Regions from separate parts of the Dietzia sp. IBK-p2-15D genome, predicted to be linked through region 2. Evidence: riboswitches for the same ligand, from Rfam matches in the RefSeq annotation. Region 2 holds a riboswitch; the other holds the start of a gene.
The links. Region 2 has a riboswitch for cobalamin ahead of AC3DEV_RS09985 (magnesium chelatase subunit D family protein). Riboswitches for the same ligand answer to the same signal wherever they lie in the genome.
Positions count from the first base shown of each region.

Region 1: it holds a riboswitch for cobalamin, as region 2 does, so the genes downstream of both, AC3DEV_RS11365 (ABC transporter substrate-binding protein) here and AC3DEV_RS09985 (magnesium chelatase subunit D family protein) in region 2, are expected to answer to the same signal.

Region 1 covers NZ_JBYMTK010000007.1:184,754-192,054, forward strand. Annotated here, with positions in the region: gene AC3DEV_RS11350 (MBL fold metallo-hydrolase) at 1-402, opposite strand, end outside; gene AC3DEV_RS11355 (ABC transporter ATP-binding protein) at 402-1,286, opposite strand; gene AC3DEV_RS11360 (FecCD family ABC transporter permease) at 1,283-2,311, opposite strand; gene AC3DEV_RS11365 (ABC transporter substrate-binding protein) at 2,308-3,255, opposite strand; cobalamin riboswitch at 3,345-3,483, opposite strand; gene AC3DEV_RS11370 (carboxymuconolactone decarboxylase family protein) at 3,645-4,061, shown strand; gene AC3DEV_RS11375 (long-chain fatty acid--CoA ligase) at 4,146-5,780, shown strand; gene AC3DEV_RS11380 (cytochrome P450) at 6,079-7,301, opposite strand, start outside.
Region 2 covers NZ_JBYMTK010000006.1:120,721-128,021, reverse strand. Annotated here, with positions in the region: gene AC3DEV_RS09995 (cobalt-precorrin-4/precorrin-4 C(11)-methyltransferase) at 1-663, opposite strand, end outside; gene cbiE (precorrin-6y C5,15-methyltransferase (decarboxylating) subunit CbiE) at 660-1,904, opposite strand; cobalamin riboswitch at 1,981-2,167, shown strand; gene AC3DEV_RS09985 (magnesium chelatase subunit D family protein) at 2,190-4,397, shown strand; gene cobO (cob(I)yrinic acid a,c-diamide adenosyltransferase) at 4,397-5,011, shown strand; gene AC3DEV_RS09975 (cobyrinic acid a,c-diamide synthase CobB) at 5,005-6,465, shown strand; gene AC3DEV_RS09970 (nuclear transport factor 2 family protein) at 6,568-6,939, shown strand; gene AC3DEV_RS09965 (cobalt-precorrin-6A reductase) at 6,966-7,301, opposite strand, start outside.

The DNA of each region.
Region 1 (7,301 bases), on a different contig from region 2:
CGCGCCCACCCTGAGCCGGTCGCCGGCGGTGACGGGGACGAAGCGCACCGGGTCGTCGGGGCCCACCCAGGGCCGACACGCGTCGAGCGCGTCCGGGGGGCCGACCACCTCCAGCTCGCCGGCGTCGGGGACCCACGAGCGGAAGAGCAGGACCTGGGGTCCGAGATGGTCGGCGTGGGCGTGCGTGACGAGCAGATGTCCCACCGCCGCCAGAGACCGTCCGAGCCGCACGGCCGAGCCGGGCGCCTCCGGTCCGCACTCGATCAGCAGCTCGTCGTCGACAAGCGCGGAGGTCTGGCCGCGCACCACGCCGAGCCGGCGTGCCTCCTCGCACGACGGGCACCGACAGAACGGGTTGGGCCAGCCGTCCGCGGCGCCGGTCCCCAGCAGGACGACCTCCATCAGACGCCCGCCCCCGGCGCCGCGCCGGGCGCCGACCCGGGCGCGGGGTCCGGCCCCGCCTCGCGCAGCGGCAACACGGCGCGGCCGTCGCGGCGGTCGAGGACCTCCACCCGCGCGTCGTAGACCTGCGCCAGCCGCTCGACGGTGAGGACCTCCTCGGGCCGGCCGTCGGCCACCACGCGGCCCCGGTCGAGCAGCACCAGCCGCTGCCCGTAGTGGGCGGCCGAGGTGAGGTCGTGCATCGCCGCCACGACGGTCAGGCCGGTCTCGCGGCGCATGGAGTCCACCAGGTCGAGCACCTGCTGCTGGTGGCCGATGTCTAGCGCGCTGGTGGGCTCGTCGAGTAGCAGTACCCGCGGTTCCTGGGCCAGCGAGCGGCCCAACACCACCCGCTGCAGCTCGCCGCCGGACAGCGTCGTGGCGGTGCGCGAGGCCAGGTCGTGCAGGTCCAGGCGGTCGATGACGCGGTCGACGACCTCGTGGTCGTCGGCGGTCTCGGTGCCGAACCGGCCGATGTGCGGGGTGCGGCCGAGCCCGATGAGTTCGCGCGCCGTGACCCCCTCGGGGACGACCGGGCGCTGCGGCATCATCGCCACGGTCCGTGCCACCCTGCGGCGACCCGCGCGGCGCGGGGTCAGCCCGTCGACCTCGATGTGGCCGGCGGCGGGGATGAGCCCGGCGAGTGCGAACAGCAGGGTCGTCTTGCCGGAGCCGTTGGGGCCCACCAGGGATACCCACGATCCGGCGTCCACGGCGAGGTCGATGCCGTGGAGGATGGCCGTGCGGTCCCGGGTGACGTGCAGGTCGCGGCAGGCCAGAGCGACTGGCGCGGCCGACGCGGCCGCCGCGGGTGGTGTGGGTGACGTGGGTGGCGTGGTGGTCATATGTGCCCCCTGCTGCGGCGCAGGACGATGAGGAAGAACGGGGCGCCGATCGCGGCGGTGACCACGCCGATGGGCAGCTCGGCCGGGCTCATCGCGGTGCGGGCGACCACGTCGGCCAGGATGAGGAACGCCGCGCCTACCAGCAGCGACACCGGCAGCAGCAGCCGGTGCCCGGGCCCGATGAGCATCCGCACGGCGTGCGGGATGACGATGCCCACGAACCCGATCAGGCCCGACACGGACACCACCGCCGCCGTGCCGAGGGTGGCCACGCTGATGAGGACCAGGCGCACCCGCGCCGGGGCGATCCCCAGCGTCGCGGCCTCGGCGTCGCCGACCGCCATCACGTCGAGGGTGCGCCGGAACAGGGCGATCACCGCCACCGCCACGATCACGTACGGCAGCACGGTCCGCACGTCGGTCCAGCCGCTGGTGGTGAGCCGGCCGAGCATCCACGAGTACACCTGCCGCAGGGTCTCGTCGTGGCGCTGCATGAAGAACGTCTGGATGGCGCTGGCGAACGCCGCCACGGCGACGCCGGCGAGGATGATGACGACCTCGCTGCGTCCGCCGCCCACACTGCGGCCCAGGGTGTAGGTGGCCAGCACGGCGATCATGCCCCCGGCGAACGCGGCGGGCGGCACCATCGCCGAGCCCATCGCGCCGCCCACGACGATCGCCAGGGTGGCACCCAGCCCCGCCCCGCTGGACACGCCCAGCAGGTACGGGTCGGCGAGCGGGTTGCGGAACACGCCCTGGTAGGTGGCCCCGGCGATCGCGAGCATCGCGCCGACGATCGCGCCCAGCACCACGCGCGGGATGCGGATCTCCCACAGGATGACCTGCTGACGCTCGGTGAACCCGGAGTCGATGTCGACCAGCGGCAGCCGGCCCACCAGCTCGAGCACCACGCCGCCCGGGGTGAGGCCGGCCGGGCCGATGAGGGTGCCGAGCAGGACCGCCGCGGCCAGCAACAGCGTCGCCCCGCCCAGCACCAGGGCGTGGCGGGGCGACGGGCGGGTCACGAGGCGGGCTGGTTCGCGGGGCTCCCCGCGGTCTCCGGCGCGGCATCGGGCACCGCGGTGACGATCTCAGCGACCTCGCGCATGAAGTCGACCACCCGCGGGCCCCACCGGCTGGACAGGTCCTCGTCCACCACATGGACGCGCCCCGCGCGCACCGCGGTGAGTCCGTCCCAGCCCGGCCGCTCGGCCACGACCTCGGGGGTGACGCCGCAGCACTGGCCGTCGGCGAGGAACACCAGGTCCGGGTCGGCCTCGAGGATGAGTTCCTCGGACAGCTGCGGGTAGGGGTCGTCGCCGGTGGCGATCGAGGTCAGGCCGAGCAGGGAGTAGATCTCGCCGACGTAGGTGTCGTCGGTGACGGTGTAGTAGGTGTCGTCGAGCTCGTGGAAGTACGTCAGCGGCGTCTCGCGATCCGGCACCGAGGCGACGATCTCGTCGATCTCGCCACGCATCCGCGACACGAGTTCGGCGGCCTCGCCGATGTGCCCGGTGGCCGCCCCGACCTGCTCGAGCTGGGTGTAGGTGTCGTCGAGGGTCTGCGCGGCGGGCAGCTGCAGCACCTCGACGCCGGAGCGTTCGAGGCCGGCCACGATGTCCCCGGTGTCGTCGGTGAGCACGACGAGGTCCGGGGCGTACGCCAGGATCGCCTCGAGGTTGGGCGTGTACCCGGACAGGTCGGTGACCGGGGCGTCGGTGGGGAAGTCGGACCGCTCGTCGACCGCCACGACGCTGTCCCCGGCGCCGACGGCGTAGAGCATCTCGGTGGTGGTGGGGGCCAGCGAGACGATCGCCTGCGGCTCGTCGGCCGCGGCGGAGGTCTGGTCGGCCGGGGCCGGCTCGTCGCCGCCGGTGCCGCTGCACGCGGTGGCGACCAGCGCCAGGGCGGCCAGGGGGGCGAGCAGCAGTGAGCGGGCTCGTGCCCGGCGGGCTCGTGGATGGTGCATGGCATCCTCCGTGATTCGGAGGACGAAAACAGCTCGGGCCGCGGCCTGGGCCGCTGCACGCGACCGTCCTTCGTCCGAGGTCAGTACGTACGGCTGCCGCGGAACCGGCCGACCTGGCTCGCCCGTCCTGAGACGGGATCACAGTTGCGGGACAGCGTCGGATTCGCACCGACTTCCGCCGAGTTGCCGCGGGGTCCGACGCTGGTGGCCGGACCTGTCGAGGGTATCCCACCCGCCGCCGCGTCCGCCCATCTGCGTGCCTCCGGCGCCGCCCCCGTCCGAGCCGTCCCCGCGTCTGGCCGGGGCGGGCCGAGGGCGCGCGGAGGTGGTGGCGTAGGTCCGGGGAGGATGGACACAAGACCTGTCGGCAGTGGGAGAGGACCGTGGAGATGACGACGACGACGAGTTCTGCAGGCGAGGGGCCTTCGGCCGCGGATCTGCGCGAGCAGGGTTTCGCGACCAGGCGCGAGGTGATGAGCGACGCCTTCGTCGACCGGGCCATGGACCGGGCTGCCGGGACGGCGTCGGAGGCGATCCAGCACGTGGTCACCGAGAACGTGTGGGGCAACATCTGGAACCGGCCCGGGTTGGGCCGCCGGGACCGCAGCCTGCTCAACATCGGGATGCTCGTGGCACTGCGCGCGGACGCCGAGCTGGCGGGGCACGTGCGCGGCGGGCTGACCAACGGGTTGACCCGCGAGGAGATCACCGAGGCGGTCATCCACGCGTCGGGGTACTGCGGTGCGCCGGCGGCCCTCTCGGCGATGCGGACCGTCCAGGCCGTCTTCGACGACCTCGACGGGTAGTCGCACATCGACCGGGGAGGTCGTGGACGGCAGGTAGTCTCGTCCCGAGAGTGACAGACGCCACCCCTCGATCAAGGAGCCCCCATGCGCAGCACGATGATGCCGGAGCAGCTGAAAATCAGCACGATCCTGCAGTTCGGCTCGACCGTCCACTCCGATGCGGTCATCACCACCTGGACCGATCAGGGCCCACGGAAGATCTCCTTCGGGGACCTGGGCAAGCGCGCCGCACAGTTGGCCCATGCGCTGCGTTCTCTCGGGGTTGACGGTGACCAGCGGGTCGCGACGTTCCAGTGGAACAACTCCGAGCACATGGAGGCGTACCTGGCGATCCCGTCGATGGGCGCGGTGCTGCACCCCCTGAACATCCGCCTGTTCCCGGATCAGCTCGAGTTCGTGGCCAATCACGCCGAGGACAAGGTCATCATCGTCGACCCGACCCTGATCCCGCTGCTGCAGCCGTTGCTGCCGCGGTTCTCCACGGTCGAGCATGTCCTCGTCACCGGTGGGGGCGCCGCGAACCTGGAGGCCCCCGAGGGGATCCGGGTGCACGACTACGAGGCGCTCCTCGCCGCGCAGCCCACGGAGTTCGAGTGGCCCGAGGTGGACGAGAACGACGGCGCCGCGATGTGTTACACCTCGGGCACCACGGGCGACCCGAAGGGCGTCGTCTACTCGCATCGCTCGATCTACCTGCACTCGATGCAGGTGTGCATGTCGGACGGCATGGACATCTCGGTCGACGACAACGTGCTGGCGATCGTGCCGATGTTCCACGCCATGTCGTGGGGCCTGCCGTACGCCGCGTTCATGGTGGGGGCGTCGCTGCTCATGCCGGAGCGTTTCCTGCAGCCGGAGCCGCTCGCGGCGATGATCGCCAGTGAGCGCCCGACCCTCGCGGCCGCCGTGCCCACCATCTGGATGGCGGTCGACGCGTACTCGGTCGACCATCCCATCGACATGTCGAGCTTCCGCTCCGTCGTCGTGGGCGGCAGCTCCTGCCCGGCGGAACTGATCCGCAAGTTCCGGGACAAGTACGGGATCAATATCACCCATGCGTGGGGCATGACCGAGACCTCGCCCATCGGCACGCTGTCCCGGCCGAAGGCGTCCCTGCCGGAGGACGAGCAGTTCAAGCTGCGTCTCACCCAGGGGCGGCTGCTCGCCGGCGTCGAGGCCCGGATCGTCGACGATGCCGGCACGGAGCTGCCCTGGGACGGGGAGTCCGTCGGCGAGCTGCAGGTCCGTGGACCGTGGATCACCGGGAGCTACTACAAGGTGGAGGACTCGGATCAGTTCGACGATGGCTGGCTGCGCACCGGCGACGTGGGCTACATCAAGCCGGAGGGCTTCCTCCAGCTCACCGACCGCGCCAAGGACATCATCAAGTCCGGTGGCGAGTGGATCTCGTCCGTCGAGGTCGAGAACTACCTGCTCGAGCACCCGTCCGTCGCCGAGGCCGCGGTGATCGGCATCCCGGATCCCAAGTGGGACGAGCGGCCGCTGGCCACGATCGTGGTCAAGGACGGTGTGCCCGATCCGAGCGTCGAGGAGCTGCGCGATCACCTGGCCGAGCGGATGGCCAAGTGGCAGGTGCCGGAGAAGTTCGCGTTCGTCGACGAGATCCCCAAGACCTCGGTCGGCAAGCTCGACAAGAAGCGCATCCGCGTCTCGCATTCCGACGGCGACCTCACCGTGGTCAACGCCTTGGAGAACTAGGCCGGCGGAAGGTCGAACGCGGGAACGCGTCGTCGGCCAGCGGAGGGTCCGGGATTGCGGTATGACCGCCCCCGGGCCCTTGCTTCTGCGCTACTTGCTGCTCGGTGCCGGCCGCCACGCTGGCCGTCCCGCCGGCCGTCCCGCCCCCCGCCGCGGCATCATCGCCGAGCCCCCCGCCGCGGCATCATCGCCGAGCCCCCCGCCGCGGCATCATCGCCGAGCAGAGGATTTCGCTCAGACCCACTCGGGCGATACAGGCGAAATCCTCTGGACGGCGGAGGCCGGGCGGGCGGCGGGGTCAGTTCGCGGCGACGCGGGCCAGCGGCCGCAGCGAGACGGGCAGTCCGTCCGCGGGGTAGGGCAGCGAGTCGTTCTTCATGGGCGGGACGTAGTCCAGCGGGACCGACCACTCGAAGTGGCGTAGCAGTGCACTGAGCACCAGCTTCGACTCGAGGTTGGCGAAGATCATGCCGAGGCACTTGTGCACCCCGCCGCCGAACGGCTCCCACGCGAAGCGGTGCGACTTGTCCTCCCGCCGCTCGTCGGAGAAGCGTTCGGGGTCGAAGATCTCCGGGTCCGTCCAGTACTCGGGCATGTGGTGCGAGTACAGCGGCATGATCGAGGTGAGCCGCCCGGCCGGGATCTCCACGCCCAGGATCTCGGTGTCCTTGACCGTCTTGCGTGCCATCACCGGCACCGGCGGGTGCAGGCGTAGCGACTCCTTCATCACCAACGCCAGATCGGGCAGCTCCTCCAGCTCGGCCATGGTGGGGTTCGGACCCAGGTCCTGGCACTGCCGGCGGAGCCGCTCCTGCCACTGGACGTCGCGGCCGAGCTCGTAGACCATCGACGTCACCGTGCTGGTGGTGGTGTCGTGCGCGGCCATGAGCAGGAAGATCATCTGGTTGATGATGTCGTCGTCGTCGATCCCGCCGGAGGCGTCCGCCACCTGGCACAGGGCGGAGAACAGGTCCTCTCCCGGGTTGGCGCGCCGGGCCGGCAGGTGGCGGCGCAGGAACTCCTCGAGCAGCCGGCGCCCCCGGGCCGCTCGGCCCCACTTGGTGAACGGCACCGCGGTGGAACGAACATAGCCGTTCGCGGCCTGGACGCAGTCGACGAATGCCGTGTTGACCTTGTCGAGCTCCCCGGGGGCCGCGTATTCGGCACCTCCCATGAACACCTCGGTCGCCAGGTCGAGGGTGTGCGTCTTGAGCGCGGGATAGATCTGGAACGCCCGGTCCGGGGCCCAGGCGCCGATGCCCTCGTCGACCAACGGGGCGAGCCTGCGGGTGTAGCCCTCGAGCCGGGGACGGGTGAACGCCTCCTGCATGATGTGCCGGTAGTGGTGGTGCTCCTCGAAGTCGAGCAGCATCAGCCCGCGGTTGAAGAACGGCCCCACCAGGTATCCCCAGCCGGGGCCGCTGGCGAACGCCTTGTCCGCGTTCTGCAGGGCGGCCTGGCAGGCGTCGGGGCCGATCAGGGCGGTCCACGTGGCGCCGAGGAAGTTCAGGTCGGAGACGG
Region 2 (7,301 bases):
CGCGGCCTGGCGCAGGCCGGCGGACTCGACCGCGTCCGCGATGTCGGCGAGCGTGCCGCGAAGATCCACGCGGTGCGGGCGGCTCGCGTTGGCGACCACCGCCACCGGGCAGTCCGCGCCGTGGGTGGGCACCAGACGCTCGGCCAGCTCGCGGATCCGGGTGATGGCCAGGTGCAGGACCAGCGTCGCGCCGGTGGCGGCAAAGCTCTCTAACGACTCAGTCGACGGCATCGCCGTCGACCGAGCCTGAACGCGGGTGAGCACCACCGACTGCACCACCTCGGGAACCGTGAGCTCCACCCCCAGCTCGGCGGCGGCCGCCGCGTAGGCGGGAACACCAGGAACCACGTCCCACGGCACGCTGGCCGCGTCGAGGCGGCGAGTCTGCTCGGCCAGCGCCGAGTACAGCGACGGATCGCCCGAACACAGCCGGACCACCTCAAGACCCTCGGCATGGGCGGCGACGATCTCCGCGATGATCCCGTCGAGGTCCAGGCGCTGGGTGTCCACCAACCGGGTGCCTGGGCGGCAGTGATCGAGCACCCCGTCGTCGAGGTAGGTGCCCGCGTACAGGCACACGTCGGCCGCGGCCAGCGCCGCAGCCGCCCGCAGGGTGAGCAGGTCCGCGGCGCCGGGCCCGGCTCCCACAAAGTGAACGGTCACGAGGTCTTCCCTATCTCCTGGACATCAGTCGCGGTCGAGCGAGGCCTCACGGCGGACCATTGCACCACGGCCCGCGTCGGCGCCCAGCCGGTGAACCTGCCGATCGAATCTGTCTGCTCGACCTGCAGCCGGATGAGCTCCCCGCCGAATTCGGCGCGGGCGTCGATCAGTGCGCGCTCGGTCTCCAGGGTCACGGCGTGTGCAACCAACCGGCCGCCCGGGGCCAGCGCGTCCCAGCACTGTTGGAGCAGGCCAGAGGCAGTGCCGCCCCCGCCGATGAACACCGCGTCGGGGCGGGGCAGGCCGTCCAGAACCTGCGGGGCGCGGCCGTTGACGACCTCCAACGACGGCACCCCGAGCCGCACGGCGTTGCGCGCGACACGCGCCGCCCGCTCGGGATCGGCCTCCACAGCGACAGCCCGACACAACGGGTGCGCGCGCATCCACTCGATGCCCACCGACCCGGCGCCGGCGCCCACGTCCCACATGAGCTCGCCGGCCGAAGGAGCGAGCCGCGACAGCGCCGAAGCACGCAGGTCGCGGCGGGTGAGCTGGCCGTCGTTCTCAAAGACGTCGTCGGGCAATCCCGGCGCCAGCCCGAGCGGGCGGGCGGAGGGATCGGCCACGCACTCAACCGCCAGGACGTGCAGCGCGGGCACCTCGCGACCGTGCGACCAGTCGCGCGCCGGGCAGCTGAATCGCGCTTCGGCCGGGCCCCCGAGATCGGCGAGCACGGTCATCGCGCTCCCCCCGAAGCCGGCGCCCCGGAGCGTCGCGGCGACTTCTCCCGGCGTGTGCCGATCGGCCGAGAGCACCAACACACGCCGCCCCGGTGCCAGTTCACGACCGAGCCCGCGGTGGTCGCGCAGCACCGCCACGGACTCGGCCGGCCACCGCATCCGGGCGCGGGCCAGAGCGACCGAGGACACCGCCGGGAGCACCTCCACCGCATCCGCGCCCAGCCCATCGATCAGGGTCGTGCCGATCCCCGCGACCAGCGGATCGCCCGAGGCCAGGGCCACGATCGAGCGCCCGCGGAATCGCTCGAGGAGCTCCGGCAATCCGTCCCGCAGCGGCCGCGGCCACGGCACTCGTTCGGCCGTCACGTCGCCCGGAATCATCGCCAGATGACGCTCCCCGCCGAGCACCACATCGGCGCCCAGGACGGCGCGGCGGCGGGCCTCGTCGAGCCCCGCCCACCCGTCGCCGCCGATGCCGACGACCACCACCCGTGCATTCATGACGCGGAACCCTACCGCGACACCTGAGGCGCCCCGGGACAGGCCGTTGGGCTAGCCTGAAGCACCACACAACCGAACAGACCCCACAGCACGAGGTGCCCCACGACCCGCCACAGGCGGAGCGGAGGGGAGAATCAGGGAAGCCGGTGAGAATCCGGCACAGGGCCCGCTACGGTAACCCGGCCTATCAGGCGATCGCGCCCCGCGCGCACGTCCGAGATGAGCCGGGAAGTCCGGAGACCGGCCTCGCGCTGACCAGCCTGGCAGACGAGAGCGGGAGCCCCCATGCCACTGCACTACCCCTTCAGCGCTGTCGTCGGTTCCGACGACATGTCGCTGGCCCTGACCCTGACCGCGGTGTCCCCGGCGGTCGGCGGCGTGCTGATCCGCGGTGAGAAGGGCACGGCCAAGTCCACGATGGTCCGCGCCCTGGCCGGGATCCTGCCGGAGGTCGAGGTCGTCACCGGCGACCGCTTCTCCTCCGCACCCGACGACCGCGGTTCCGAGACCCCGGACGGGCGTATCCCCCACGACGCGCCCACCGAGCGGCGGCCGGTCCGCCTGGTCGAGCTACCGATCGGGGTGTCCGAGGACCGCATCACCGGATCACTACACCTGGAGAGTGCGCTCGCCGACGGTGTGACCGTGTTCCAACCTGGCCTGCTCGCCCGCGCACACCGCGGACTGCTCTACGTGGACGAGGTCAACCTGCTCCACGACCACGTGGTGGACCTGCTGCTCGACGCCGCCGCGATGGGCCGGGTGACCGTGGAGCGCGACGGCATCTCGGTGGAGCACGCCGCGCGCTTCGTGCTGATCGGCACCATGAACCCCGAGGAGGGTGAGCTCCGACCGCAGCTGCTGGACCGCTTCGGCCTCACCGTGGAGGTGGCCGCGCCCCGGGACCCGGAGCTGCGCGCCGAGGTGGTGCGCCGCCGGATCGCGTTCGAGGCCGACCCGGCGGGACTCGTCGCCGCCCACGCCGCCGACGAGGCCGCAGTGCGCGAGCGGATCGCCGCCGCGCGGCGCGTGCTCGACCGGGTGACGCTGACCCCCTGGGCGCTGTCGACCATCGCCCGGGTGTGTGCGGGCTTCGACGTGGACGGCATGCGCGCCGACATCGTCACCGCCCGCACCGCCGCCGCCCATGCCGCATGGCAGGGCCGGACCCGGATCACCCGCGAGGACATCCGCGTCGCCGCGCGCATGGCACTGCCCCACCGCCGCCGTCGTGCCCCGTTCGATGCGCCGGGCCTCGACGAGGACCTGTTGGAACGGCTCCTGGGCGACGACGACGAGCCCGATCCCGACCCCCGGGACGAGACCGCGCCGGCCGACGACGCCGAACAGTCGGAGTCCGCAGACGAGTCCGCGTCGGCAGACACCCCGGACGCCGAGTCGACCCCGGCGCGGGCCTCGGCCGAGCACGCCGGGCACGAGCACTCGCCCGAGCAGACCGAGCAGACCGAGGACAGCCCCGGCGCTGGCGACGACTCCGGCACCGCGGGCACCGACCAGGCGGGCGGCCGATCGGGCGGCCAATCGGACGACGATGCCCACGGCCAGACCGCCGACGCCTCCGAGCCCGGTGCACACGGGCCCACCCCGCCCGAGCCAGGCACGGTCACCGCGGCCGCGGCGCCGTACCGCACCCGCCTGCTCGCCGTCGCCGGTACCGGCCAGGGCGCTGCCGGCCGCCGGTCGAGGGCCATCACAACCAGCGGCCGGCGCATCGGCGAGGGCGCGTTCACCGGGTCCGACCTGCACCTGCCCGCCACGATCCGGTCCGCCGCGCCGCAGCAGTCCGCCCGCGGTCGCGGAGCCGGCCCAAACGGTGGCCGACTCCGGCTGGCCGCCGAGGACCTGCGCTCGGCGGTGCGCGAGGGCCGCGAGTCCAACCTCGTGCTGTTCTGCGTGGACGCCTCCGGCTCCATGGCCGCCCGCACCCGGATGGAGCAGGTCAAGACCGCGATCCTCTCCCTACTGCTGGACGCCTACCGCCGCCGCGACAAGGTGGGACTGGTGACCTTCCGCGGGTCCGCGGCCCACGTGACCCTGCCGCCCACCTCGTCGGTCGACATCGCGGCCACCCGCCTCGCGGAACTCCCGGCGGGCGGCCGGACCCCACTGGCCGAGGGACTGCTCACCGCCGCCGAGGTCCTGCGCATCGAAGGCGTCCGCGATCCGCGGCGGCGGGCCCTCCTCGTCGTCGTCACCGACGGCCGCGCCACCCACGGCCCGGACGCCCTCGCCAGGTCCCGCACCGCGGCGACCGGGCTGGCCTCCCTCGGCGTGGCCTCGGTGGTGGTGGACTGCGAGACCGGCCGCTTCCGGATGGGCCTGGCCTCCGAGCTCGCCGGGCACCTGGGCGCTGAGCACGTGCCACTGGGCGAGGTCACCGCCGAGGGACTCACCGACACGGTCGACGTTCACACAGCCCGCGCCCGCACCGCGCGCCCCCGGGGCGTCGACCCCCGGAACGAGGTGGCCTGATGCCCAAGGGACAGCCGGAGATCGTGCCCGACGACGGGCTCAGCACCCGCCAACGCCGCAACCGGCCGCTGGTCATGGTCCACACCGGGCCCGGCAAGGGGAAGTCCACCGCCGCGTTCGGCCTGGCGATGCGCGCCTGGAACCAGGGCTGGGACATCGGGGTGTTCCAGTTCGTCAAGTCCGCCAAGTGGCGCATCGGCGAGCAGACCGTCATGGAACGCCTCGCCCGCCTGCACGACGAGACCGGCGAGGGCGGGCCGGTCCAGTGGCACAAGATGGGCTCGGGGTGGTCGTGGTCGCGCAAGGACGGCACCGAGGACGACCACGCCGCCGACGCCGCCGAAGGATGGGCCGAGATCAAGCGGCGCCTCGCCGACGAGCGGCACGACCTCTACCTGCTCGACGAGTTCACCTATCCCATGAAATGGGGCTGGGTGGATGTCGACGACGTGGTCGCCACCGTCGCGAACCGCCCCGGCCGGCAGCATGTGGTGATCACCGGCCGCGATGCCGACCCCCGGCTGCTCGAGGTCGCCGACCTGGTCACCGAGATGACCGAGGTCAAACACCCGATGGACGCCGGGCAGAAGGGTCAGCGGGGCATCGAATGGTGACCGCGCTGCCGCGGATCGTCGTGGCCGCGCCGGCGTCGGGGCACGGCAAGACCACCGTCGCGACCGGCCTCATGGCCGCGCTGCGCCGCACCGGGCTGGAGGTCTCGGGGCACAAGGTGGGCCCCGACTACATCGACCCCGGCTACCACGCCCTGGCCACCGGGCGGGCGGGCCGCAATCTGGACCCGCACCTGGTGGGCGAGGAGCGAATCGTGCCGCTGCTGCTGCACGGCGCCGGCGCGGGTCGACCCGCCGACGTCGCGGTGATCGAGGGCGTCATGGGCCTGTACGACGGGCACATCGGCGGCGACGGGTTCGCCTCCACGGCCCACGTCGCCGCGCTCACCGGGACCCCCGTCGTGCTGGTGGTGGACATCTCCCACGCCTCGCGCAGCATCGCCGCGGTGGTGCTGGGGATGGCCTCCTACGACCCGGCCGTGCGCATCGCCGGGGTGGTGCTCAACAAGGCCGGCTCCGTCCGCCACTCCGACGAGGTCCGCCGCGCGCTCGCCCCACTCGGCATCCCGGTGTTGGGCGTCCTCCAGCGCGACGACGACGTCACCGCCCCCTCCCGCCATCTCGGCCTGGTCCCCGCCGCCGAACGCCCGGAGGCCGCGCGGTCGCTCGACCACCTGGCCGGGAAGGTGGCGGCGTCGATCGACCTCGAGGCCGTCATGCGGATCGCGCGTGAGGCGCCGCCGCTGGCGGGCGAGGCGTGGTCGGCGCGCGTGGCGTTGGGTGGTGACCGAGCCCACGAGGTCGACGACGACGAGGGCCGCCGGCTCATCGCCGTGGCCGGTGGCCGGGCCTTCACGTTCCGCTATGCCGAGACGGTCGAGTTGCTCGAGGCGACCGGCTGCTCGGTCGTGCCGTTCGACCCGCTGTCCGACGAGGCACTGCCCGACACCGCCGCGGGGATCTACCTCGGGGGCGGGTTCCCCGAGGTCCACGCTGCGGACCTCGCCGCCAACGAGCCGATGCTGCGGGCACTGCGCGCGGCGACGGCCGCCGGGACGCCGACCGTCGCCGAGTGCGCGGGCCTGCTCTACCTCTGTTGCACCCTCGACGGTGTCCCCATGGTCGGTGCGGTCGACGCCGACGCGGCCATGGCCCCGCGGCTCACGCTGGCCTACCGCCGGTCGACCGCGGTCGCCGACAGCGTCCTGGCGACCGCCGGCACCGAGGTCACCGGCCACGAGTTCCACCGCACGGCCGTGAACCCGCCGGCTGGGGCGGGGGGCGCGGCGGGCTCTCACGCGGGCGTGCCCAGCACGGACGGGCCGGGCGCGGCTCCCGCCTGGACCAGCAGCGCCGGACCGGAGGGCTTCGTCAGCGGGTCGGTCCACGCCTCCTACCTGCACTCGCACTGGGCGGGGCATCCGGCGATGGCGGCCCGGTTCGCGGCGCACGCGCGGCGCTTCGCCCCCGCGCGCCGGCCCGCCCGACTCGGCTAACCGGGCCCCTTGCGGTCGCGGGCGCGTTCTGGCCGAATATGCGTAGACCCCGCGTCCGGTCCCAATGACCGCCAGGGTCGTGACGACCACCGAGGAGACCCCATGAGCGTGCGCGACGTCATCACCGCCTACTTCGACGCGTACAACAGTGAGGACCCCCACCATCTGGCCGCCGTGCTCGATGAGGATGTCGTCCTGCACTCCGCCGCCGGCACGCAGCACGGACTCTCCGCCTACCTCGACACCTACCGCGCGATGACCAGTACGTTCGTCGACCGCATGACGCCCGAGGAGATCGAGGTCAGCGGCGACACGGCCACCGTCACGGTGGTCAACACGCTCACCGCACGCGCCGACGTGAAGAACTTCATGGGAACGTCGCTGGACGAGGGGCAGACCGTGAAATTGCATCTGCGCGGCCGCTACACGGTGGACGATGACCGGATCCGGGAGATCCACATCGAGTTGCTCTAACCGCGGTTCCCGGGGTTCCGGCCAGGTCAGTCAGCGGCGCCGGCCCACTCCGCAGCGGCAGCCGCATCGTCCACCACTCGCACGCCCGGCGCGGACCCGGGCCGCCGCACCACCACGACCGGCACGCCGAGTTCGTCGGCCACCGCCATCTTCGACCACGTGTGACCGCCGCCCGAGTCCTTGGTGACCAGCACGTCCACGCCGTGGTCGGCGAAGAGCTCGCGCTCACTCGCCACCGAGTAGGGGCCGCGGTTCAGCAGCAGTCGCCACGGCGCGGGCAGCTCCACCTCCGGCGGGTCCACCACCCTGACCAGCGCGTGGTGCCCGGCGAGCGGGCCGACGAACCTGTCCAGCGACTGCCG